4 regions of the Rhodoferax sp. GW821-FHT02C08 genome follow, and region 1 is predicted to be linked to each of the others. Evidence: predicted binding sites of a transcription regulator. Region 1 holds the regulator's gene; each other region holds the start of a gene.

Region 1 (5,531 bases):
TCCGAATACCCCCTTGCACGGCAAAAACCCGGTGCGCTCTGCGGCGCCCGCGGCATCCGGCGCGGTGGATGCGGCGACTCCGCTGGTGGTGCCGCCACCGGCGCCAGCGGCGACTCCGGCCGTGGTGCCCACGCCACCAGCGGCCGTTGCGGTGAAGCCGGATGCCAAGCCGTCGGCCGCAGCCTCGGCCGACCCGCTGGGCGATCTGGCCAAGGTCAAAGCCAAGGCGGCTGCGTCTGCCACCGTGGCCACGGCACCTGCGCTGGCACCCACAGCCGAGCCGTTTGAGTACTTCGTGCAGGCCGGTGCCTACCGTACGCCCGAAGATGCCGAGGCCCAGCGTGCCAAGCTGGCCATGATGGGCATGGAAGCCAAGGTTACCGAGCGCGAGCAGTCCGGCCGCACCGTCTACCGTGTGCGCATGGGCCCGTACGCCAAGCGCGACGATGCCGAGCATGCCAAGGACCGGCTGGAAAGTGCCGGTAGCGAAACCACCCTGGTGCGCGTGCAGCGTTGACCAGTTCTCTTGAAGCTGGTGCTGCGCGCTGAACTTTTGCGCTCGGCACCGATCCGACCCCCCACAAGGAGTGATTTGCAATGAAACGTCGTGAGTTTTCGCTGGCTTCAGCGGGTGTGCTGGCTGGTTCCACGCTGGCCGTAGGTCATACCGGTAGCGCCCTGGCGCAGGGCAAGCCGCCCGTGGCGGGCACGGATTACCTGGTGCTGGACAAGCCAGTCGCAACAGAAGCCCCGGCCGGCAAGGTCGAAGTGATCGAGTTCTTCTGGTACGCCTGTCCGCATTGCAATGCGTTTGAGCCCACCTTGGTGGAGTGGCTCAAGCGCCTGCCCAAGGATATTGCCTTCAAGCGTGTGCCAGTGAACTTCCAGGACAGCTTCATCCCGCCGCAAAAGCTGTACTACACGCTGGAGGCTCTGGGCCAGCTGGACGCCCTGCATGGCAAGGTGTTCAACGCCATCCATGTGGAGCACCAGCGTCTGGACAAAGATGATCTGGTGATCGCCTGGGCCGTGAAGCAGGGTCTGGACAAAACCAAGTTCACCGAGACGTACCAGTCTTTTGGCGTCAGCACCAAGGTGCGCAAGGCGTCCCAGCTGCAGCAGGCCTACCAGGTCGCGGGCGTGCCCGCTTTGGGCGTGGCTGGCAAGTTCTACACCGATGGCAGCCAGGCGCAGACCATGCCGCGTGCATTGGCCGTTGTGGAATATCTGGTGGCCGAGCAGCGCAAGAAAGCCTGATCCCGGCATGGCCGGCAAGGCCGGAGAGATGAAAAAGCCCGCGTCAGCGGGCTTTTTTCTGGCTACGTCCAACTCGGGGTGAGGGGCCGTTACAATGAATTGCAAGATTCGTGCCTCTATGAAAATCAACACCCTACTCTCACTGCTCGTGGTTTGTTTCGTCGGTCTAGGCGGAGCGGCCCACGCGGAAAAAGCCGACAAACTCAAGCCTATGAATATCGAGGCGGACGCGGCGCGTTATGACGATCTGAAGCAGACCAATGTCTTTACCGGCAAGGTGGTGATGACCAAGGGCACCATCATCATCCGTGGCGCCCGCGTCGATGTGCGCCAGGATGCCGAGGGCAACCAGTTCGGCGTGGTGACGGCGGAGCCGGGCAAGCTGGCGTATTTCAAGCAAAAACGCGACGGCCTGGACGAATACATAGAAGGCGAGGGCGAAACCATCGAGTACAGCAGCAAGCTGGACAACGTGCGCTTCATCAAGCGGGCCATTTTGCGTCGTCTGGTCGGCAGCAAGGTGAACGACGAAATCACCGGCGAACTGATCGTCTATGACAACACCACCGATGTATTCACCGTGGACAGCGGCACAGCCGGCAGCAATCCCGGTGGCCAGAATGGCCGCGTACGCGCCATGCTGACACCCAAGGCTGCAGCGTCGGCCGCTAGCGGCACGGCAGCTGCCGGGCCCGCCCCGGTGCTACGTTCCACCAGCACGCTGGAGGGCGTGAAGAAGTGACGGCGGTGGTGGAGTCGGGAGAAAGCCGCCTGGAGGCGCGCCATCTGCAAAAAGCCTACGGCAAGCGCAAGGTCGTGAAAGACGTGACGCTGGCCGTCAAAAAAGGCGAGGTGGTCGGTTTGTTGGGCCCCAACGGCGCGGGCAAAACCACTTCCTTCTACATGATCGTGGGCCTGGTGCGGGCCGATGGCGGGCATATTTCCATCGACGGCCAGTCGGTGGAGCACATGCCCATCCACCGGCGTTCGCGCCTGGGCCTGAGCTATCTGCCCCAGGAAGCCTCGATTTTCCGCAAGCTCACGGTGGAAGAAAATGTGCGCGCCGTGCTGGAATTGCAGCACGACAAGGCCGGCAAGTCCCTCACCCGCGCCGAGATCGAAAAGCGCCTGACGGCGTTGCTGCAGGATTTGCGGGTGGAGCATTTGCGCGATTCGTCGGCCATGGCCCTGTCTGGTGGCGAGCGCCGCCGCGTGGAAATCGCCCGTGCCCTGGCCACCCAGCCGCGTTTCATTTTGCTGGACGAGCCTTTTGCCGGTATCGACCCGATTGCGGTGATCGAGATCCAGCGCATCATCGGCTTCCTGAAGTCGCGTGGCATCGGCGTGCTGATCACCGACCACAATGTGCGCGAAACGCTGGGCATTTGCGACCACGCCTACATCATCAGCGACGGCAATGTGCTGGCCGAGGGCACGCCGTCCGAGATCGTGGACAACGCCGATGTGCGTCGCGTCTACCTCGGCGAACATTTCAAGATGTGATGCTCCGATGAAGCAAGGCTTATCCCTACGCGTTTCACAGCATCTGGCGCTGACGCCCCAGCTGCAGCAGTCCATCCGCCTGCTGCAACTGTCCACCCTGGAACTGAGCCAGGAAGTGGACCAGATGCTGGACGACAACCCGTTTCTGGAACGCAATATGGACGAGGCTGCACGTGAGGAGTTCGGCTTGGCCCAGTCCGACACGCCGGTCAGCACAGGGGAGCGCGAGGCTGAAATTGCTACAAGTTCTGTAGCTGAATACGCAAGTGAATCCAGCGTAGAAGCCCCAAATGATGCCGAATCCCCTTTAACCGGCGGTGACGACACCAGCTGGGATGGCGATGGCACTTCCGAGATCAAACCCGACGACAGCGAATGGGGCGGCGATGCCCCGGCGCGCCAGAACAACCTGGGTGAAGACGGCGAGATGGACGCCACCGAGCTGGCCCGCAACCAGGAGTCGCTGACCAGCTTTCTGCACCGCCAGGCCCTGGCCCTGCGGCTGGGTGAGGTGGACCAGGCAGCGCTGCGCTTTTTGATCGAATCGCTGAATGACGACGGCTACCTGGAAGACGATTTCGAAACCCTGGCGCGTGGTCTGGCGGGCGACGACGCCGAGGCCGTGGAAGAGCTGGTACACCGCTTTACCGTGGCCCTGAGCCTGCTGCAAAGCCTGGAGCCGGCGGGCGTGGGCGCGCGGCATCTGGGTGAATGCCTGTTGCTGCAGCTGGAGGGTTTGCAGCCCGTGCTGGGCGATGACCCGGCGCGCAAGGTGGCCATGCGCATCTGCCGCCAGTCCATGGACCTGCTGGCCCGGCGCGATGTGAAGCGCCTGGCCCAGTTGTGCCGCGCCACCGAGACCGATATCAAGGCTGCCATGGCGCTGATCGCCCGGCTGGAGCCCAAGCCGGGGCGGCGCTTTGTCGATGTGGAGCGCAACATCGTGGTGCCCGACGTGATCGTGGTCAAGGTCGGGCGTGGCGCCCAGGCCCGCTTCCGGGTGCAGCTGAATGCCGAGGTCATGCCGCGCCTGCGCGTGCACGATATCTATGCCAATGCGCTGCGCCAGCACAAGGGCGGCGGCAAGGATTCGTCGAACAACGCCGCGCTGCAGCAGCGTCTGCAGGAGGCGCGCTGGTTCATCAAGAACATCCAGCAGCGCTTCGACACGATTTTGCGGGTCAGCAACGCCATCGTGGAACGGCAGAAGAACTTCTTCAGCCACGGCGCGCTGGCCATGCGTCCTCTGGTGCTGCGCGAGATCGCCGACGAGTTGGGACTGCACGAGTCCACCATCAGCCGCGTGACCACCGCCAAATACATGGCCACGCCCTACGGCACCTTCGAGCTGAAGTATTTCTTCGGCTCGTCCCTGGGGACGGAGACCGGCGGCAATGCGTCCAGCACCGCGGTGCGCGCGCTGATCAAGCAGTTTGTCTCGTCCGAAGACCCAAAGAAGCCGCTCAGCGACAGCCAGCTGTCCGACATGCTGAAAGAGCAGGGCATTGAATGCGCGCGTCGCACCGTGGCCAAGTACCGCGAAGCGCTGCGCATAGCCCCCACGAACCTGCGCAAAGCGCTGTAGAACATGCTCTCCCCCAGGCCGCGTGCACGGTATGCCGCAGCTGGAGGAAAGAGCTTCGCCCCCGCTTGCCCCAGGCTGCGTAGCGTGACACCATGGAAATAACGATATGAACCAACTCCAATTATTTTTACCCTGCGCCGCCGGCGTGGAAGAGCTGCTGGCCGAAGAGGTGCATGGCATTACCGGCCTGCAGGGCGAAGACCTGCGGGTGATGCGGGGCGGCACGCTGGTGCGCTCCTCCTGGCGCGACGCGATGCGGCTGAACCTGCACAGCCGCCTGGCGCAGCGCGTGCTGATCGAGCTGTCCAACACCGAATACCGCAGCGAAAAAGACCTGTACGAAGCCGCCAGCAACGTGGCCTGGGAGATCTGGTTCACGCCCAAGCAAAGCTTCAAGATCGAGGTCACGGCCCAGCACAGCCCGCTCAATTCGCTGAACTTCGCTGCGTTGAAGGTGAAGGACGCGGTGGCCGACCGCTTCCGCTTCAAGACCGGCGTGCGCCCCGACGTGAATGTGCAGTGGCCCGATGTGCGCATCTACCTGCACCTGACCACCGAGCGCGCCACCATCTACATTGACACCTCGGGCGACGCGCTGTTCAAACGTGGCTGGCGTGAAGACAAGGGCGATGCGCCGTTGAAGGAAACCCTGGCCGCCGCCATGATCGCCGCCAGCGGCTGGGATGGCACCACGCCCCTGTACGACCCCTGCTGCGGCAGCGGCACCATTGCCATCGAGGCCGCGCAGATCGCCTGCAATATTGCGCCCGGCAGCCTGCGCCGCTTTGGCTTTGAGAAGCTGTTGCCCTTCCAGCCCCATGTGTGGAGCGCCATCCAGGAGCAGGCCCACGCCGCCGAGCACGAGCCCGAGACGCAGATCTTCGGTAGCGATGTGGCCTTCCGTATGGTCGATTTCGCCACCCGCAACGCCGAGCGCGCGGGCGTCAGCGGCGTGGTCGAGTTCCGTGGCGGCGACGCCTTGCAGCGCATGCCGCCGGCCGAGTCCGGCGTGATGCTGCTGAACCCGCCCTACGGCGAGCGGATTGAAGTCGCCGGTGTCGCGGGCCGGCGCGAAGCCGCACAGACCGAGGACGGCAGCGCCGACTTCTTTCCCCAACTGGCCACCCACTGGAAGCGCAACTACGCGGGCTGGACCGCCTGGATGCTGACACCCGACCTCAAGCTG
Region 2 (5,531 bases), on a different contig from region 1:
TGCATAGGCGGCAGCAGGCCAGATGTTCGGCGCAAACCAGATTCCTCCGCCCGACGCTTCGGGAAAATCACGGATCTTTTTCAGCAATGCGCTTTCTAGTTCGGTCCGACGCGTACGGCCGTTCTGCTGCTTCATGCTGTAGAGCAATTCGCCCAGGCGCGCTAGTGCGGCTGCGTTCTTCTCCATGATCTGGTGGCGGGCGTCGATACGGTCCAGGTTGCCATGGAAGGTTTCATCAATCTGGCGCGCGCGCAGTTTTGACATGGCCTCTTGGGAATAGCTCAGATTGAGCGAGGACATCACGCCCATGCCAGCCAGGAACAGCGTTACCAGCAGCAAGAGGATGAGCATGATGAGTTTTTTAATGGAGCTCATGCCTCCCTCAACCGTTGAACGCATTGGGGAGCCCATCAGTGCATGGTTTCCTGGGTACGCCGAGCTCGTTGCCGTGCATTTGCCAACTGCTCCGTTGACAGTTGGCGTGCAATTTCGTCGCGTGGTGCTGCCGCTGCACTTTGGCCGCCGGCGACCGCCAAGCTCAGCCAGACATAGGCTTGTATGGCATCAGCATCTACGCCCAGGCCCTGGGCATAGAGAGTGCCCAGGCGGTACTGGGCTTCAGGAACCCTTTGTTCCGCGGCGGCGAGCAGCCATTTGCGGCCTTTTGCCGGATCAGCGGTGGCTATGCCTTCACCCTGGGTATACATCTTGCCCATGTACAGCTGGGCATTGCCATGCCCTTGTTCCGCCGCTTGGGTGAAGTAGCGCAAAGCCAGTGCCAGATCGCGCTTTATGCCGTTGCCTTGGTAGTACATCTGGCCCTCCATGAACTGGGCTTCAGCCAGGCCTTGTGCGCTGGCCAGTTCGAACTGTTGCAGGGCTTTGGTTGGATTCTGCGGTAAGCCCTGCCCGCGAAGATACAGCTGCCCTAAATGCAGTTGCGCTTCGGGCAGACCCTGTGCTGCCGAACGCTGGGTCCATTGCACGGCTTCCGGCAATAGCTGCAGTACGCGGGCACTGAAGCCGAGGTTGTATTGCGCCCGAGCATCGCCAATTTCTGCTGGTTTTCGGCACGCGGCGTGGGCTTCGCGGTAGTTCTTGATGGCGAACGGCAGGTAGCAGTTGTCCAGGACGGCCTTGTCTTGCGTGGTTGTGGCGGAGCGCGCGGACGTTGATGGGGTTGTCGACATCGCAGATCCTGGAGCTGCACCAGCTCGACTCACCTGTTCGGCAAAAGCCTGGACGACTGCAGGGCAGGAGTAGCGGTAGCCGGTATCCAGTTTTTCCAAATTGGCAGCGGTTTTTTCGCGGCCGGCATAGCTGTCTGCGATGGCTGCACAACGCTTGTCGCGTTCAGCCCGTACCCTGTCCAGCGTGGGAGAACGACCCGGCCCGTGGCGTTCCAGGTAGCGGCTTAGCGGATCAATCGCTGGTTGTTCTAGCAGCTCGTTGATTTCACGCGTGGCTGGTGTCGTTGAAGCTTCCTTGGCAGCAGGAGCTACGGGGACATGGCTTGCACAGCCAGTGAACAACAAGAGCGACAAGCATGTAGTTAACCAATGCCGTATTGATGCAAGGCTTATATGCTGCGGTCTCGTAGAGGGGGAAGAGAGCAAAGGCACCGTATGAGTGTTTTCGGACACCATCAAAATGCGGTCCTTCTTAAGATATCCAGATGCTTGGTCCGCATAAGCGGTAAAAACGTGTGAGTGAGTTAGTGAAGCGAGCGAACAAATTGTCACTGAAATGGTTACATGTTTTACATATGCCTTGCAGCGCAAAAAAGCCTTCGGTGTGTGTTATTGCCTGAACTCTGTTCTTTTTGTTGAATCCTGATGGCGCTGTCGGTGCGACTTTGGGATGCGGCATGGCATTAATTTTGCTGGGCAGTAATGTTTGCATGCGACTCCACTACAGCGGCTGTCTTCATTTGTAGACCTACCGCTGCCAAAGTTATCCAAAGGTTGCCTATGCCCCAGTTTGTCCATACGGTAGGCGCCCATAGCTACCGCTTCCGCGATCTCCGCGAGCTGCTCGCCAAAGCCACGCCGCTGCGCTCCGGCGACCTGCTGGCCGGCGTGGCCGCCGGCAATGCCCAGGAGCGCGTGGCCGCGCAGATGGCGCTGGCTGACTTGCCCTTGGCCACTTTTCTGCAGCAACCGGTCGTGCCCTACGAGAGCGATGAAGTCACGCGTCTGATCATCGACAGCCACGACGCCGCCGCCTTTGCGCCCATCCAGCACCTGACGGTGGGCGACTTCCGCAACTGGCTGCTCAGCGACCCGGTGGACAGCGCGACGCTGGCCGCTGTGTCGCCCGGCATCACGCCCGAAATGGCGGCGGCCGTCAGCAAGATCATGCGCAACCAGGATTTGATTCTGGTGGCCAAGAAATGCCGCGTCGTCACCGCCTTCCGCAACACCATCGGCTTGGAGCAGCGCCTGTCCACGCGCCTGCAGCCCAACCACCCGACCGACGACACCAGCGGCATCGCCGCCAGCGTGCTCGACGGCCTGCTATACGGCAGCGGCGACGCGGTGATCGGCATCAACCCGGCGACCGACAATGTGCCCCAGGTGATCAAAATCGTCACCATGTTGGACGCCATCATCCAGCGCTATGAGATCCCCACGCAAAGCTGCGTGCTGACCCATGTGACCAACACCATCCAGGCCATAGAGCGCGGTGCGCCGGTGGACCTGGTGTTCCAATCCATCGCCGGCACGCAGGCTGCCAACCGCAGCTTCGGCATCGACCTGGCCATCCTGGCCGAAGCGCGCAGTGCTGCCTTGTCGTTGAACCGTGGCACGGTGGGCGACAACGTGATGTATTTCGAAACTGGCCAGGGCAGCGCGCTGTCGGCCAACGCCCACCATGGCATGGACCAGCAGACTTGCGAGGCCCGCGCCTATGCCGTGGCCCGTGCCTTCAAGCCGCTGCTGGTGAATACCGTGGTCGGCTTCATCGGCCCCGAGTATTTGTTCGACGGCAAGCAGATCATCCGCGCCGGCCTGGAAGACCATTTCTGCGCCAAGCTCCTGGGCCTGCCCATGGGCTGCGACGTGTGCTACACCAACCACGCTGAGGCCGACCAGAACGATATGGACGTGCTGCTGACCCTGCTGGCCGCCGCCGGCTGCAGCTTCGTGATGGGCATTCCCGGCTCGGACGACATCATGCTGAACTACCAGACTACCTCTTTCCACGACGCGCTGTACGCGCGCCGCCTGCTGGGCCTGCGCCCGGCGCCCGAGTTCGAAGACTGGTTGCGCCGCATGCAGATTTTTGAAGGCGAAGGGGTAGCGCAGCTGGCGTCTGCATTGCCAGAACCGTTTGCCCAAGCACTGTTGGTGATGGCATGAGCGTAGTCCCGAATCCTTGGCATACCCTGCGCAGCCTGACCGCTGCGCGCATCGCCCTGGGCCGCACCGGCATCAGCCTGCCCACCACGCCGCAGCTCGAATTCCAATTAGCCCATGCCCGCGCTCGTGACGCCGTGCACCTGCCGCTGGACACCGCCCAGCTGGCGCAGGACCTGGGCGAGGTGCTGCCCGGCCACCCCGATGCCATCCAGCTGGCCAGCGCCGCACACGACCGTGGCACCTATCTGCAGCGCCCCGACCTGGGCCGCAGGCTGGACGCGACTTCGCACGACTTGCTGGAGTCTTTCTACCAACCCGCCCGCCCCTACGACCTGGCGCTGGTGGTGGTGGACGGCCTGTCCGCCCTGGCCATCGCGCAGAACGCCGCGCCCTTCATCCACGCCCTGCTGCAGCGCCTGGAGCCAGAGGACTGGTCGCTGGCGCCCACCACCATCGTCACCCAGGGCCGCGTGGCGATTGGCGACGAGGTCGGCCAGCTGCTGGGTGCCAAGACCGTTGTGGTGCTGGTCGGTGAACGCCCCGGCCTGAGCTCGCCCGACAGCATGGGCCTGTACCTCACCTGGGCACCCCATGTCGGCCTGACCGACGCCGCGCGCAACTGCATCTCCAACGTGCGGCCTGAAGGTCTGTCCTACTCAGACGCTGCCTACAAGCTGCACATGCTGCTGCGCGAGTCCCGCCGCCGCCAGCTGTCGGGGGTGGATTTGAAGGACGAGACGGTGGACGTGCTGGCGTCGGACAACGGCGCGATGCGGAACTTTCTGCTGCCTTGAGCCGGGACTAGAGCCTGCTGGCCGACTCCCACAGCTGGGTTGGTTGCAGCTGCGCGTACCAGGTGCTGAACTGTGAGCGGTAGGCCTGCCACGGTTCTGCCAGCGCCGGGCGCGGGTCTTGGCTCAATGCATAGGCCATGCCTTCAACAAACCATGTGGGCTTGAACAGCAATTGCACCACGCCGAGTTGCTGGCCTTGCAACTGGTGAATCAATTCATGCCGCACGTAGTACGGCTTCCAGGCACGTGGGCCGATGACGGTGCCGATAGTGCCGAGCGTGACGGCAGAACGATCCCCCAGGCCAAACGATTCCGCGCAGCCTTGGGTCGCGCAAAAAATGACGCGTGGCTCGCCTTGCAAGGCTTGCAGGTGCCTGGTCACAAAGGCATTGGCTTCCTGGTAGAGGGCGGTAGCCTGGGTCAGCTGCGCCATGTCATCTACACACATATACGCGGTGGGACAGGACACGCCCGCTAGCGTGGGCGCGATCACGCGCACCGGCCGTACCAAGGCCCAGCTGGCAACCGGTACCACGACCCCGAGTAGCAATGCCCAGCGCAAAAGTGAGGGCTTCTTTGGTGCAAAGGGCATGGTGAATCGCAATGGCTGCGGAGGGTGAAACTGGCTCAATCTTAGAGTGCCATGAAGGGATGGACCGCTTGGCCCATTCGCCGCGTACGGACGACGCTGGAGCTCATTCCGCCGGGCGCATCAGCCCGGCCAGCTCTGTGTGGCCGCGCGCCTGCAGCGTGTCGGCAGCACCTATGCGGTCGCGCAATTCGCGGTTTTGGCTGAGCTTGACTTTGCCCACTAGCGAGGTGATGGCGATCTCGATGCCTACGATGTTGCGCAGCATGCTGTCGATGTACTCGGGCGCCGAGTCGCCCATCTTCCATGGCGTGGGCTCAGTCGCTTCGTGGCGCCGCGTCAGGCGTGCCACGATGCCGCGTACAAAGCGTTCATCGTCACGCACGGTCAGCACGCCGTGGGCGTGCACCACCTCGTAGTTCCAGGTCGGCACCTGGCGGTGGGTTTCGTGTTTGCTGGGGTACCAGGTGGGCGAGATATAGGCCTGCGCGCCACGAAAAATCACCATCACCGGGCTGCCCGTGGGGCAGCGCTGCCACACCGGGTTGGCGCGGGCCACGTGGGCCGACAGCAGGCCATGCGGCCCCACGCCGGGGTCGAACTCGAAGGGCAGGTGGTCGGCGTCCAGCCCGCCGTCTGCGTGGCTGACCAAGGTGCCCAGGGGGTGTTCGCGGATGATGCGCTGCAGTTGTTCAGGCCGGTTTTCAGCGAAGTGCGCAGGGATGTACATGGTGTGGGTTGGAAGCGCTAGAGATGGCTGAATATCGCGTAAAACTGGCACAATCA
Region 3 (5,531 bases), on a different contig from region 1:
ATGAAGATATGGTGGGCGTCGTAGACCATGCGGGTGCGCGGGTCCAACACAACGTTTTCCAGCGGCCCGGAAAGCTCTTGCGGATCGAACCAGACCTTGGCTTTGGGCTCGGTCAAAACCTCGCCCAAAGCGCATTGCAAGGCCTGCGGGTCGTCCAGCAAAGCCGTTAATGCAGACTGTGCAAAGTCTTGTAAAGATGCCGGAATGGCACCCGGATTTTCGGTCGCGGGCAGACCGGCATCGCCATACAAGGCCTCGCCCACCACGTCATCGGCCTCCTCGGCCATGCGCTGCAGCAGCTCGCGCGCCAGCTCACCGCGGCTGGGAGCCCGGAAACCGATGGAATAGGTCATGCACTCGCCCACGGCAACGCCGTCATGCGCATAACGCGGCGGCAGGTAGAGCATGTCGCCCGGCTCCAGCACAAACTCCTGCTCGTGCGTGAATTCGGCCAATATCTTCAGCGGTGCGCCCTCCACCAGCGTCAAATCCTTTTGCCGGCCAATGCGCCAGCGGCGCTGGCCGTGGGCCTGCAGCAGAAACACGTCGTAGCTGTCAAAGTGCGGGCCGACACCGCCGCCGTCGGTGGCGTAGCTGATCATCAGGTCATCCAGGCGCACATCGGGCACAAAGCGGAACTGCTGGAGCAGCGCGTGCACGGTGGCGGCATGGGTGTCCACGCCCTGCACCAGCAGGCTCCAGCCCGGGGTCTTCAGGGCTGGCAAGGCGCGGCGCTGGAACGGACCGGTTTTCATCTTCCATTGGCCCTTGTCCCGGGTTACCAGGCGCGACTCAACCTCTTCCTGCTCGGCCAGCGCAAACAGCGCACTGCGGTCCAGCAAAGCCTGAAAGCCGGGGATGGCCTGGCGGATCAACAAAGGTTTTTTCTGCCAGTAGCGCTGCATAAACTGCTGCGGGCTGATGCCACCGAGCAGGGGCAGAATCTGGGTAACGTCCATGGTTTTCCTTGTGTGCGTGGTCAGGACGGGTGCCTAAACTGCGACAATTCTCCTATGGAAATCACACAACAATGCGTCGCAGCCCTGACCTGGACGCTGAAAGACACCCTGGGCGAAGAGCTGGACGTCCTGGACGAACCCGTCGAATTTTTGGTCGGTGGCTCCGACCTGCTGAAGAAGATCGAGGAAGCGCTGATCGGCCTGGCGCCGGGCTCCGTGGTCGAGCTACAGCTGGAGCCTGAAGACGCTTTTGGTGACTTCAACGACCAGTTGCTCTTCCTGGAAGCGCGCAATCTGTTCCCCAGCGAACTGGAAGAAGGCATGGTCTTCGAAGGCACGGCACTGCCCAAAGGCACCAGCCCCGACATCCCGCAGGACGTGCTGTACACCGTGTCCGAAATCTACCCCGAGCATGTGGTGCTGGACGGCAACCATCCGCTGTCCGGCATTGCCCTGCGCCTGAAACTGCGGGTGGAAGACGTGCGCGAAGCGACCGAGGAAGAAATCGGCCGTGGCAGCACAGGCGCCAGCTTTTTCAATATCACGCCCGGCGCACCCGACGGCGAGACCCTGCACTAGGGTTTAAAGAAAATCGACTGCCAGCGCAGGTAATAGCTGCGCTGGCAGCTCTCAATTCAATAGCACCTATTCTTGCCCGCACGAAGGCCCCCATTGCCCGACTTGTTCCAACACCGCGCCTTCGTCCGACTCTGGATTGCCCGCATCTTCGGCACCTTGGGCAGCCAGATCCTGATGTTGGCCGTGGGCTGGCAGATGTACGACCTGACCGGCAGCGCCTGGGACCTGGGCCTGGTGGGGCTGCTGCAGTTTCTGCCCGCCCTGTTGCTGTCACTGCTGGCCGGCCATGTGGCCGACCGGGTGCACCGGGGTCGCATCGTGGCCTGCTGCGTAGCTGTGCAGGCCCTGGTGGCCTTGTCACTGCTGTTGGTCACGCATGAAGAATGGGTCAGCCGCAGCTGGCTGTTGTTCGTGTCACTACTGCTGGGTGCGGCGCGGGCCTTCCAGATGCCGGCACAGCAGGCCTTGACACCCTTGTTGGTGCCGCCAGCCCTGCTGCCGCGTGCCATGGCACTCAGCTCAGCTGGTAACCAGGCGGCCACCATAGGCGGCCCAGCACTGGGTGGGGCCATCTTTCTGGCCGGGGCCAGTGCGGTCTATGCAGCGGGTGTGCTGCTGTTCGGTATCAGCGTGCTGCTGCTCAACGGCCTGCGCTACGACCATGTACCGCCGCCGCGCGAGCCCATGACGCTGAAAAGTGTGCTGGCCGGTGTGCACTTCATCTGGGAACACAAGCCGATTCTGGGCGCCGTGTCACTGGACCTGTTTGCCGTGCTGCTGGGCGGTGCCACCGCGCTGCTGCCCATGTTTGCCAAGGATATTCTGCACACCGGGCCCTGGGGCCTGGGCCTGCTGCGCGCCGCTCCGGCCGTGGGTGCCTTGACCATGTCCATCGCCCTCACCCGCTGGCCGCTGCAGCGCCGTGTGGGCCACACCCTGCTGCTGGCCGTGGGCGTGTACGGGCTGTGCATGGTGGTGTTCGGTGCGTCTACCAGCCTGCTGCTGTCGCTGGTGGTGCTGGGCATTTCCGGCAGTGCCGACATGGTCAGCGTGGTGGTGCGCCAAACCCTGGTGCAGCTGGAAACGCCCAACGAAATGCGGGGCCGGGTTAGCGCCGTGAATTCGGTGTTCATCGGTGCGTCCAACCAATTGGGCGAATTCGAGTCCGGCGCCACGGCCGCGCTGCTGGGCCCGGTGGGCTCGGTGGTACTGGGCGGCATAGGCACGTTGGTGGTCGCGGCCCTGTGGCTGCGCCTGTTCCCGGGTCTGGCCCGGCGCGACACGCTTCAATAACACCAAGAAGCTTGCATACTGTGCGTGGCCTCCCCACGCAGAGTCGAACAAGAAGAATCGGTAGATCCGACAAGGCCGGATACCGCTTCTCCCTCTTTGCCCGCACACCTTTCATGCTGCTCTCTAAACACCTGTTCGCATCTGCAATGTCATCGTCGAACATTTTTTAGTCAGATAGCGGACACCAAAACCCCTTTCCAATTTGTCGAAATTCTTTACAAGAAGGATTTGCTTTTGATGTAAGTCCTTGAATTCATACACTGGCCTGTAGTTTGCTTTACATGCCGTTTAATTTTTGAAACTGTTAAATGGTCAATTTGAAGCGCGCACTCATCTCAGTTGTTGCAACGGCGGCCACAGCTTTGGCAACCCCAGCATGGTCAATCCCCGTCAATACCGGCACACCGGTAGTGTTCAACTTTTCGGAACCATCCAACGCGGTGTCCTTGAGCATTCAAACAGGCATCGAAATATGTTCGGTGGTTGAAGAGATTAGCTTTTGCAATTCGCAATTTTCGGCGGATGATGGAACTATCACTCTGTTTGACAAGCTAGGCGGAATGGGAGCGAGTTACCTCTTCGGCTCCTGGAGTGACAATGGCTTTCTTGTTAGCGTGAGTGGCCCAATAAGCAGTTTCTTCTACGCGGAGGATGGTCAGTTTTCACTGCTCTTCGCAGCCACAGAGGGAGGAATTAAAGCCGCTCCATACGCGACTTTTACCGATGCCCAGGGTGTCCAAACCCAAATTAATGGCGTTGTTGCAAATACCGTCCCTGAGCCAAATTCGCTGGCTCTATTCGGACTAGGCCTCGTTGGCCTTATCGCCGCCAGCAAACGCAAACAAAACTGATCCCACTGAAGAAATAGAGCCCGCCCTGGCGGGTTCTATTTTCTTGAGTACATGCCTTTCCATAATTTTTTGCACAGAAAATCCATCTGTAGGATTATCAGGTTCGTCAACTGGCCGTGAAGAAAAATACGCGCAACGCCACACAACGCACGGCGCTGAGTACAACACGCTACTAACGGCACGAAAGTCGTTGTCGGCATCACTGGACACAGGAATGCAATGACAAACTGCGCCCAGCAGCAAATGCAAACCGAGTCTTCTCGGAAATAAAATCCAGTTCTGATTGAGCTTCAAACGCCTATTTGACCAAGCCATACGCCAAAGTTCGGCTATGGTGACGAGATCTCTTTCGCTGTTTGCATTCAGCTGAACAGCCATCAAAGCGTATGCCTGATAGAGTTTCAGGATGCTAGAACAAGTCGATGTGGTCGTCATCGGAGCCGGCGTGGTCGGCCTGGCGGTAGCGCGGGCCCTGGCCTTACAGGGGCGTGAGGTCTTGGTACTGGAGGCAGAATCCGCCATTGGCACCGGCACCAGTTCACGCAACAGCGAAGTCATCCACGCCGGCATTTGCTACGCTACCGGTTCACTCAAAGCGCAGCTTTGCGTGCAGGGCAAACAACTGCTGTACACCTACTGCGCCGAGCGTGGCATTGGCCACCGGCGCTGCGGCAAACTCATCGTCGCCACAGACACCACGCAAATGGCACTGCTGCACAGCATTCGTACCCAAGGCCTGGCCAATGGCGTGGACGACCTGGTGCAGCTGGACCGCGCCGCCGCCCTGGTGCTGGAGCCGCAGCTGGAATGCGCGGGCGCCCTGCTCTCGCCCAGCACCGGCATTGTGGACAGCCATGGGCTGATGCTGGCGCTGCAGGCCGACCTGGAGCACGCGGGCGGGCTTGTGGCATTGAATACGCCGCTGGCGCAGATGGAATCTACGCAAGGCGCTCTTATTTTGGAAGCAAAAGACGGCACGCGCATACAGGCCCGCAGCGTGGTCAACGCCGCCGGCCTGCAAGCCCAGTCGCTGGCCCGGCACTGCACAGGACTGGATGCGCGGCACGTGCCGCCCAGCTATTACGCCAAGGGCAACTACTTCACGCTGAATGCGCGCGCGCCGTTCCGGCACCTGGTCTACCCCGCCCCGCAGGCTGCAGGTCTGGGCGTGCACCTGACGCTGGACCTGGGCGGCCAGGCCAGGTTCGGCCCCGATGTGCAGTGGGTGGACGACCCAAACGACCTGCGGGTAGACCCGGCGCGCGGCGCGGCCTTTTACGCCGAGGTGCGCAAGTACTGGCCCGGCCTGGCCGATGGCGCGCTGCAGCCCGGCTACGCAGGCATACGCCCGAAGATCCACGCGCCGTTTGAAGCGGCCCGGGACTTTTTGATCCAAGGACCGGCGACACACGGCGTGCCGGGCCTGGTCAACCTGTTCGGTATAGAGTCTCCAGGCTTGACCAGCTGCCTGGCGATTGGTCTGACCGTGTCCAACATTCTGATCCACTAAACCAACTCTCTCACCATGCAACGCAAACTCATCAGCTCCGGCTCACCTTTTGAAGAACAGATCGGTTATTCACGCGCCGTGGTGCATGGCGACTGGGTGTTTGTCTCCGGTACCACCGGCTTTGACTACGCCAGCATGACCATCTCGGACGACGTGGTGGCGCAGGCCGAGCAGAGCCTAAAAAACATCCAGGCGGCGCTGGAACAGGCCGGAGCCAGCCTGGACGATGTCGTACGGGTGAACTACGTACTGCCCAACGGGGCCAACTTCGAGCCCTGCTGGCCGGTGCTGCGGCGCTACCTGGGCCGGGCCAAGCCGGCGGCCATGGTGATTACGGCG
Region 4 (5,531 bases), on a different contig from region 1:
CGACATCCTAACGATCGATACAACGCAACCTCCACTAGCCATTCCCTATGACAGCGGAAAAGGAGCTCCTCAGGACCGTAATTTTTATCCTCCGAAAGAGGATAAGGTGATAGTTTACGGATTTGGTTTTTTGTTTCAGCCGGCTGAGGATGGACTGCATGAAACGCATATGAATCAGGGCAATCCGCCTGGACCTCATGCGAAAGAAAATGGGGCGTTTCAGGACGGCGCCGTGATCGTCGAACGTGCTGGCAAATTCATGGCAATGTTCACGGCGTTTCAGACGCAACGATTGCCCACGAATTCAGAAGGCTATCCGGAGCAGGGGGCGCTCCCACTTCCTGAGTTCATCGCACGATAAAGGTACGCACCCATTGTTCGAGCGCGGTGCAATATGGCTGCAACAGGATTGTGGGTTACGCGACCACTTCCTGGAGGCTGCGACTGATCCGCTCTACCAGGTCACTCACATTTCGGGCTTTGCCGTGCTCGATCTTTTTGCGCTCAAGGGCAAGTGATGAAACATCTTTTGGCCAAGTCTTGCTTGGATTCTTCACGGTCATGGTGAGCAGTGCTTCGAGCGTTCCGCGTGAAACCGCATCACGGTCATTCCTCCACACCATCAAAATTGGGAGCTCTTCCATGTATTCTCCTTGCTCGTTGAGCCGGCGTTCCGCTTCGAGTAAGTAGACCGAGCGTCCATGCCGCTGAACTTGTGCGCAGATCAGACGCCTTCGCTTGGTCTTTTCCTTGTCCAGAAAGGAGAATTGCCGCCACATAGAGATCAGTTCCGGGCAGGGGACCGTGGGAAAACCGTTGTAAACGATGTTGGTTGCCGGGTCACGCCAGGTTGCCGGCCCTGCGGGCACAGTCTGGATGCTCCAATTTGAATGTCTGACTCGGAGCCCTTCGATAATTTTGACAAAAATGTTTAGATCGACTGGCACCTCACCGCCTTCCAGCACATCCACAATACTTTGACGTACCGAATCGGAATCGCCATGGGTCGGTGTGCCAGGGCTGCTTTTATCCAGCTTGAGATTGTTTTTGGTCCAGCGATTCTGCGATGATTTATGGGTGTTCGGGCGGTACTTCTCCACCTTGCATCGGCTCAGATCGAGCGACGTGAATCGCCGAATGTCGGGTAAAGACTCAACGACGTCGCTATCCTTGGCCGGTCGGCCTTCGCTGTCCAGAACGCCTGTGTTTTTGCCTGGACCCGTCTGAAAGGGCTGTCCAGCAAAAGCCTCCGCCGAACCTTCCGGGGCCTCAGGCCCACCCGGTTCAATCTCGCACTGAAAGCTCAAGTCTTCAAACGGAAAGCGAGCGCTGCAGCTTTCTATGCGGTGGACGGCGAAGATGAATCTGCCATTCTCAAGCTTGAGGCGGCGTCCTGTGAGCGTTAGCTCTGCCTCCTCCAAATACGGAAACAGCGTTCGCGGATAGCCGGTTTTGCGGGGGTTAGATTCATTGAGCTTGGACGTGAGCAGGCTTTGGCTGACTTTGCGAACGCCGCACATCGCAGTTTGTGTTGGATCAAACACGACGCGTGCAATCAAGCAGGCGTCGTCATGTGCAAAGCCTAAACGGTACTCGAAGCGATGATGTTTTCGTTCAAAATCGTAGTGGGGTCCTTGATGGTTCATATTCAGAACGTCGCAACCCAGTTTGTCATCTGCAAAGTGTCCGTTGAACACGGCACCGACCAATTTGACCGAATTGGTGTAGTAGAACCGAATGATTTCCAGCTCGTGGAACATTACCTGGATTGGCTCTGGATTGCGGGGTGTGGCATTCCGATCTGGTGACCAGGGATGGTTCGTTTTGAGCAACTGGCCGCTTACCAGCTTTACCGGGCTCTTTATACCGGCGCGATCTAATGGCTGATTGATCAGTGCGGAGCTTGGACTCAGCCCAAGCTGATCAAGTAAATTCTCTTGGATTGATCCCGTTATTTGCGGGTTGAAGCGGAACGAGATGGTCTCTTCGGTAAATCCGGCTGAGAAAGGAATGAAGTTCCCGTCGATGTACTGCCGGCCCAATCCTAGTGTGCCAATCGCTTTTATGCCGACGGTCGCGCAGACCTGACTTCCAACACGTCTTAGTAGTCCGTTGGCACGTTCTTCAGTCCGAACGCACGGCGTGAGCACACATTCGATGCTCGGGTTGTAGAAGTCTCTTGGGTTGTCGAGAACGCCGCCAAACCAGTCTAGAACCCAGATGAAAGAGCTATCCCACCGGAGCTGCTCTATTGGGCGGGGTAGCCAGGCCATTAATTTCCCTTGCTCACAATATGGCTGCTATTCAGCCAAAAGTGAGTTTATTCGCAAATAACTAACCTCGTTCGCAGCTATTTTTCCTCATTCGCAAATGGCACTCCTGTTTACATAGGCTGTTTGAAGCTCTGAGCGGAGCCGAGGCTCTCTCTGTCTACCTCGAACACAAGGCCATATATCTTTAACTCGACACTAGTTCGGCACATCCAGGGCCCCTGGTTCAACGTGCTCTAGAAAACGGCAAAGATGAGAACGAATGGCCGCCCGACTCGGATATGGCTAAAGCCAAAGCAATCGCAAGAAACCATCGTGGTCAAGCTAGCGTTAGGTGTCTCATACATTCTCAAATAGCGACCTACTTTCTCAAATAGCAAAAACTTTCTCATTTAGCGAAAGTTTTACCACGCCGCCCACGAGGGCCACGGCACTGGCGGTATGGTGGGGGCTGCAAGTGGGGCGGGTAGCCCAGCGCTCTAGGGAGAAGCGTCCGCCCAGGCTGGCCACGGCAGCACTTTGCAGCGCTTCTTCCACCGTCATGGGTGGCAGCAATCCGGCAAAGCGTTGTGCCAGCATGGATTTGCCAGAGCCGGGCGGTCCGATCAGCAGCAGACTGTGGCCGCCAGCAGCAGCAATCTCCAAGGCGCGTTTGGCCCCGGCCTGGCCTTTGACATCGGCCAGGTCAGCATAGCCGGCCGTGGTGGGGCGGGCGGTCAGCTCCAGGTGGCGCCAGCCTTCGGCCGGGGCGTCGCCTTCGCCTTGCGGTAAAAACTGCTGCACCACATCCAATAGGTGCTGGGCGCAGTACACCTGCGCGCCGGGCACCAGGGCGGCCTCTTCGGCGCTGCCCGGCGGCAATACCAGCCGGGTGTGCACTTCTTGTGCGTGCAGCGCCAGGCTGGTAGCCAGCGCACCGCGCACCGGGCGCAATGCACCAGACAGCGACAGCTCTCCGGCAAATTCGTGACCGGCCAGGCGTTCTGCCGCGATCTGGCCGCTGGCGGCCAGGATGCCCAACGCAATCGGTAAATCGAAGCGGCCGGAGTCCTTGGGCAGGTCGGCCGGCGCCAGGTTCACTGTGATGCGTTTGTTATGAGGAAATTCCAGTCCGGAGTTCTGGATGGCCGAACGCACGCGTTCGCGCGCCTCCTTGACCTCCACGTCGGCCAGCCCGACCAAGGTAAAGCTGGGCAGGCCGTTGGTTAGATGCACCTCAACGGTGACGGCGGGGGCTTCCAGGCCCAGTAAGGCACGACTCTGCACCAAACACAAGCTCATCGTCGTTTTACTCCCTGTATCGGTGCAGAAACGACGTCCGAAGTACACGTTTCTTTGCAATGCACCATTTATGTGCGATAAATACCAATCCAAAGCTGTGCATCGCCACGCATGGATAAGGGGTAGGTTAACAAATTGACACCAATTTGGCACGCTACATGCTTAGAGCTTCCCGATTCCCCTCATTATTTTGGAGAAGACAATGAAACTGCCAGCGCCCGAGGCTGCCCGCCTTGACGCCCACCCTCTCTACAGCCCATCGAAGGACCAGCCATGAAACTTGTCACTGCCATTATCAAACCGTTCAAGCTCGACGAGGTGCGTGAAGCCTTGTCCGGCATTGGTGTGCAGGGTATCACCGTGACGGAAGTCAAGGGCTTTGGTCGCCAGAAGGGCCATACCGAGCTGTACCGTGGCGCTGAGTACGTTGTTGATTTCTTGCCCAAGGTCAAGATTGAGGCCGCCATCTCCGACGACTTGGTGGACCGCGTGATCGAAGCCGTAGAGGGCGCAGCCCGCACCGGCAAGATCGGCGACGGCAAGATTTTTGTCTACAACCTGGAGCAGGTTGTTCGTATCCGTACCGGCGAGACCGGCAAAGAAGCGCTGTAAGCGCGGCGTGCGTCATTAACGAAAGCCAAACAACCATGAAAAAACTTCTCGCATCTTTTGCCCTGGGTATGGGGCTGCTATGGGGCGCATCTTTCGCCCAAGCCCAGGCTCCGGCTGCCGAGCCGGCAGCCAGCGCGGCGGCTCCTGCCGCATCGGAAGAGGCCAAGCCAGCCGATGCAGCAGCCCCTGCACCGGCTGCTGCGGCCGCCGCAGCGCCTGCTGCCTCGGCACCGGCTGACGCTGCTTCTGCTGCACCCGCTCCGGTTCCCAACAAGGGTGACACCGCCTGGATGATGGTTTCCACGTTGCTGGTCATCATGATGACTGTGCCCGGCCTGGCCCTGTTCTACGGCGGCCTGGTGCGCAGCAAGAACATGCTGTCCGTGCTGATGCAGGTCATGGTCACCTTCTCGCTGATCCTGGTGCTGTGGTTCATCTACGGCTACAGCCTGGCGTTCACCGAAGGTAATGCCTATGTCGGTGGCTTCGACCGCCTGTTCATGAAGGGCATCTGGGATAACGTTGCGGGCACGTTTGCCACTGGCGGCACCTTCAGCAAGGGTGTGCCCATGTACGAAATCGTGTTTGCCGTCTTCCAGGCCACCTTCGCCGGTATCACCTGCTGCCTGATCGTGGGTGCTTTCGCAGAACGTATCAAGTTCTCGGCTGTGCTGCTGTTCACGGCGATCTGGTTCACCTTCAGCTATGCGCCTATCGCCCACATGGTGTGGTTCTGGATGGGTCCTGACGCCTACGCTTCCAAGGAAGTTGTTGACGCGATGAACGCCAAGGCCGGTTTGATCTGGCAATGGGGCGCGCTGGACTTCGCCGGCGGCACCGTGGTGCACATCAACGCCGCTGTGGCCGGCCTGGTCGGTGCCTACATGATTGGCAAGCGCATTGGCTACGGTAAGGAATCCATGGCACCTCACAGCCTGACGCTGACCATGGTTGGTGCCTCGCTGCTGTGGGTGGGCTGGTTCGGTTTCAACGCCGGCTCCGCTCTGGAAGCTAACGGCTTCGCTGCTCTGGCATTCATCAACACCCTGGGTGCTACCGCTGCTGCTGTGCTGGCATGGTGCGTCGGCGAATCGCTGATGAAGGGCAAGGCTTCCATGCTGGGTGCTGCATCTGGCGCCGTGGCGGGTCTGGTGGCAATCACGCCTGCTTGCGGCAACGTCGGTATCGGCGGCGGCTTGGTCATCGGCTTCGTGGCAGGCTTCGCTTGCCTGTGGGGTGTGACCGGCCTGAAGAAGATTCTGGGCGCTGACGACTCGTTGGACGTGTTCGGTGTGCACGGCGTGGGCGGTATCCTGGGTGCGCTGCTGACCGGCGTGTTCAACAGCCCCAGCCTGGGTGGCCCGTCCA

What was found. The regulator sigma-54, encoded in region 1, starts transcription at its own class of promoters, with help from an activator protein. The targets are predictions, from matches to a motif close to TGGCANGNAANCTGCTTT.
Region 2: a site for sigma-54 is predicted at 1,869-1,886, ahead of AC07VY_RS24640 (ethanolamine ammonia-lyase subunit EutB). Genes of this name have one in related genera too.
Region 3: a site for sigma-54 is predicted at 3,093-3,110, ahead of AC07VY_RS09355 (PEP-CTERM sorting domain-containing protein). Genes of this name have one in related genera too.
Region 4: a site for sigma-54 is predicted at 3,699-3,716, ahead of glnK (P-II family nitrogen regulator). Genes of this name have one in related genera too.

Annotation. Positions count from the first base shown of each region.
Region 1 is NZ_JBWKVR010000023.1:47,174-52,704, reverse strand. Features, by position in the region: gene AC07VY_RS21960 (SPOR domain-containing protein) at 1-517, shown strand, start outside; gene AC07VY_RS21955 (thiol:disulfide interchange protein DsbA/DsbL) at 598-1,257, shown strand; gene lptA (lipopolysaccharide transport periplasmic protein LptA) at 1,376-1,999, shown strand; gene lptB (LPS export ABC transporter ATP-binding protein) at 1,996-2,760, shown strand; gene AC07VY_RS21940 (RNA polymerase factor sigma-54) at 2,768-4,345, shown strand; gene AC07VY_RS21935 (THUMP domain-containing class I SAM-dependent RNA methyltransferase) at 4,452-5,531, shown strand, end outside.
Region 2 is NZ_JBWKVR010000032.1:33,220-38,750, reverse strand. Features, by position in the region: gene AC07VY_RS24650 (bifunctional diguanylate cyclase/phosphodiesterase) at 1-375, opposite strand, end outside; gene AC07VY_RS24645 (tetratricopeptide repeat protein) at 411-1,781, opposite strand; gene AC07VY_RS24640 (ethanolamine ammonia-lyase subunit EutB) at 1,971-3,362, shown strand; gene eutC (ethanolamine ammonia-lyase subunit EutC) at 3,359-4,156, shown strand; gene AC07VY_RS24630 (hypothetical protein) at 4,164-4,748, opposite strand; gene AC07VY_RS24625 (FMN-binding negative transcriptional regulator) at 4,852-5,475, opposite strand.
Region 3 is NZ_JBWKVR010000006.1:83,734-89,264, forward strand. Features, by position in the region: gene AC07VY_RS09340 (JmjC domain-containing protein) at 1-959, opposite strand, end outside; gene AC07VY_RS09345 (FKBP-type peptidyl-prolyl cis-trans isomerase) at 1,014-1,538, shown strand; gene AC07VY_RS09350 (MFS transporter) at 1,632-2,831, shown strand; gene AC07VY_RS09355 (PEP-CTERM sorting domain-containing protein) at 3,140-3,682, shown strand; gene AC07VY_RS09360 (hypothetical protein) at 3,635-4,117, opposite strand; gene AC07VY_RS09365 (NAD(P)/FAD-dependent oxidoreductase) at 4,089-5,192, shown strand; gene AC07VY_RS09370 (RidA family protein) at 5,208-5,531, shown strand, end outside.
Region 4 is NZ_JBWKVR010000040.1:9,049-14,579, reverse strand. Features, by position in the region: gene AC07VY_RS25805 (DUF2278 family protein) at 1-361, shown strand, start outside; gene AC07VY_RS25800 (hypothetical protein) at 417-2,273, opposite strand; partial or broken gene AC07VY_RS25795 (YifB family Mg chelatase-like AAA ATPase) at 2,682-3,551, opposite strand; gene glnK (P-II family nitrogen regulator) at 3,825-4,163, shown strand; gene AC07VY_RS25785 (ammonium transporter) at 4,199-5,531, shown strand, end outside.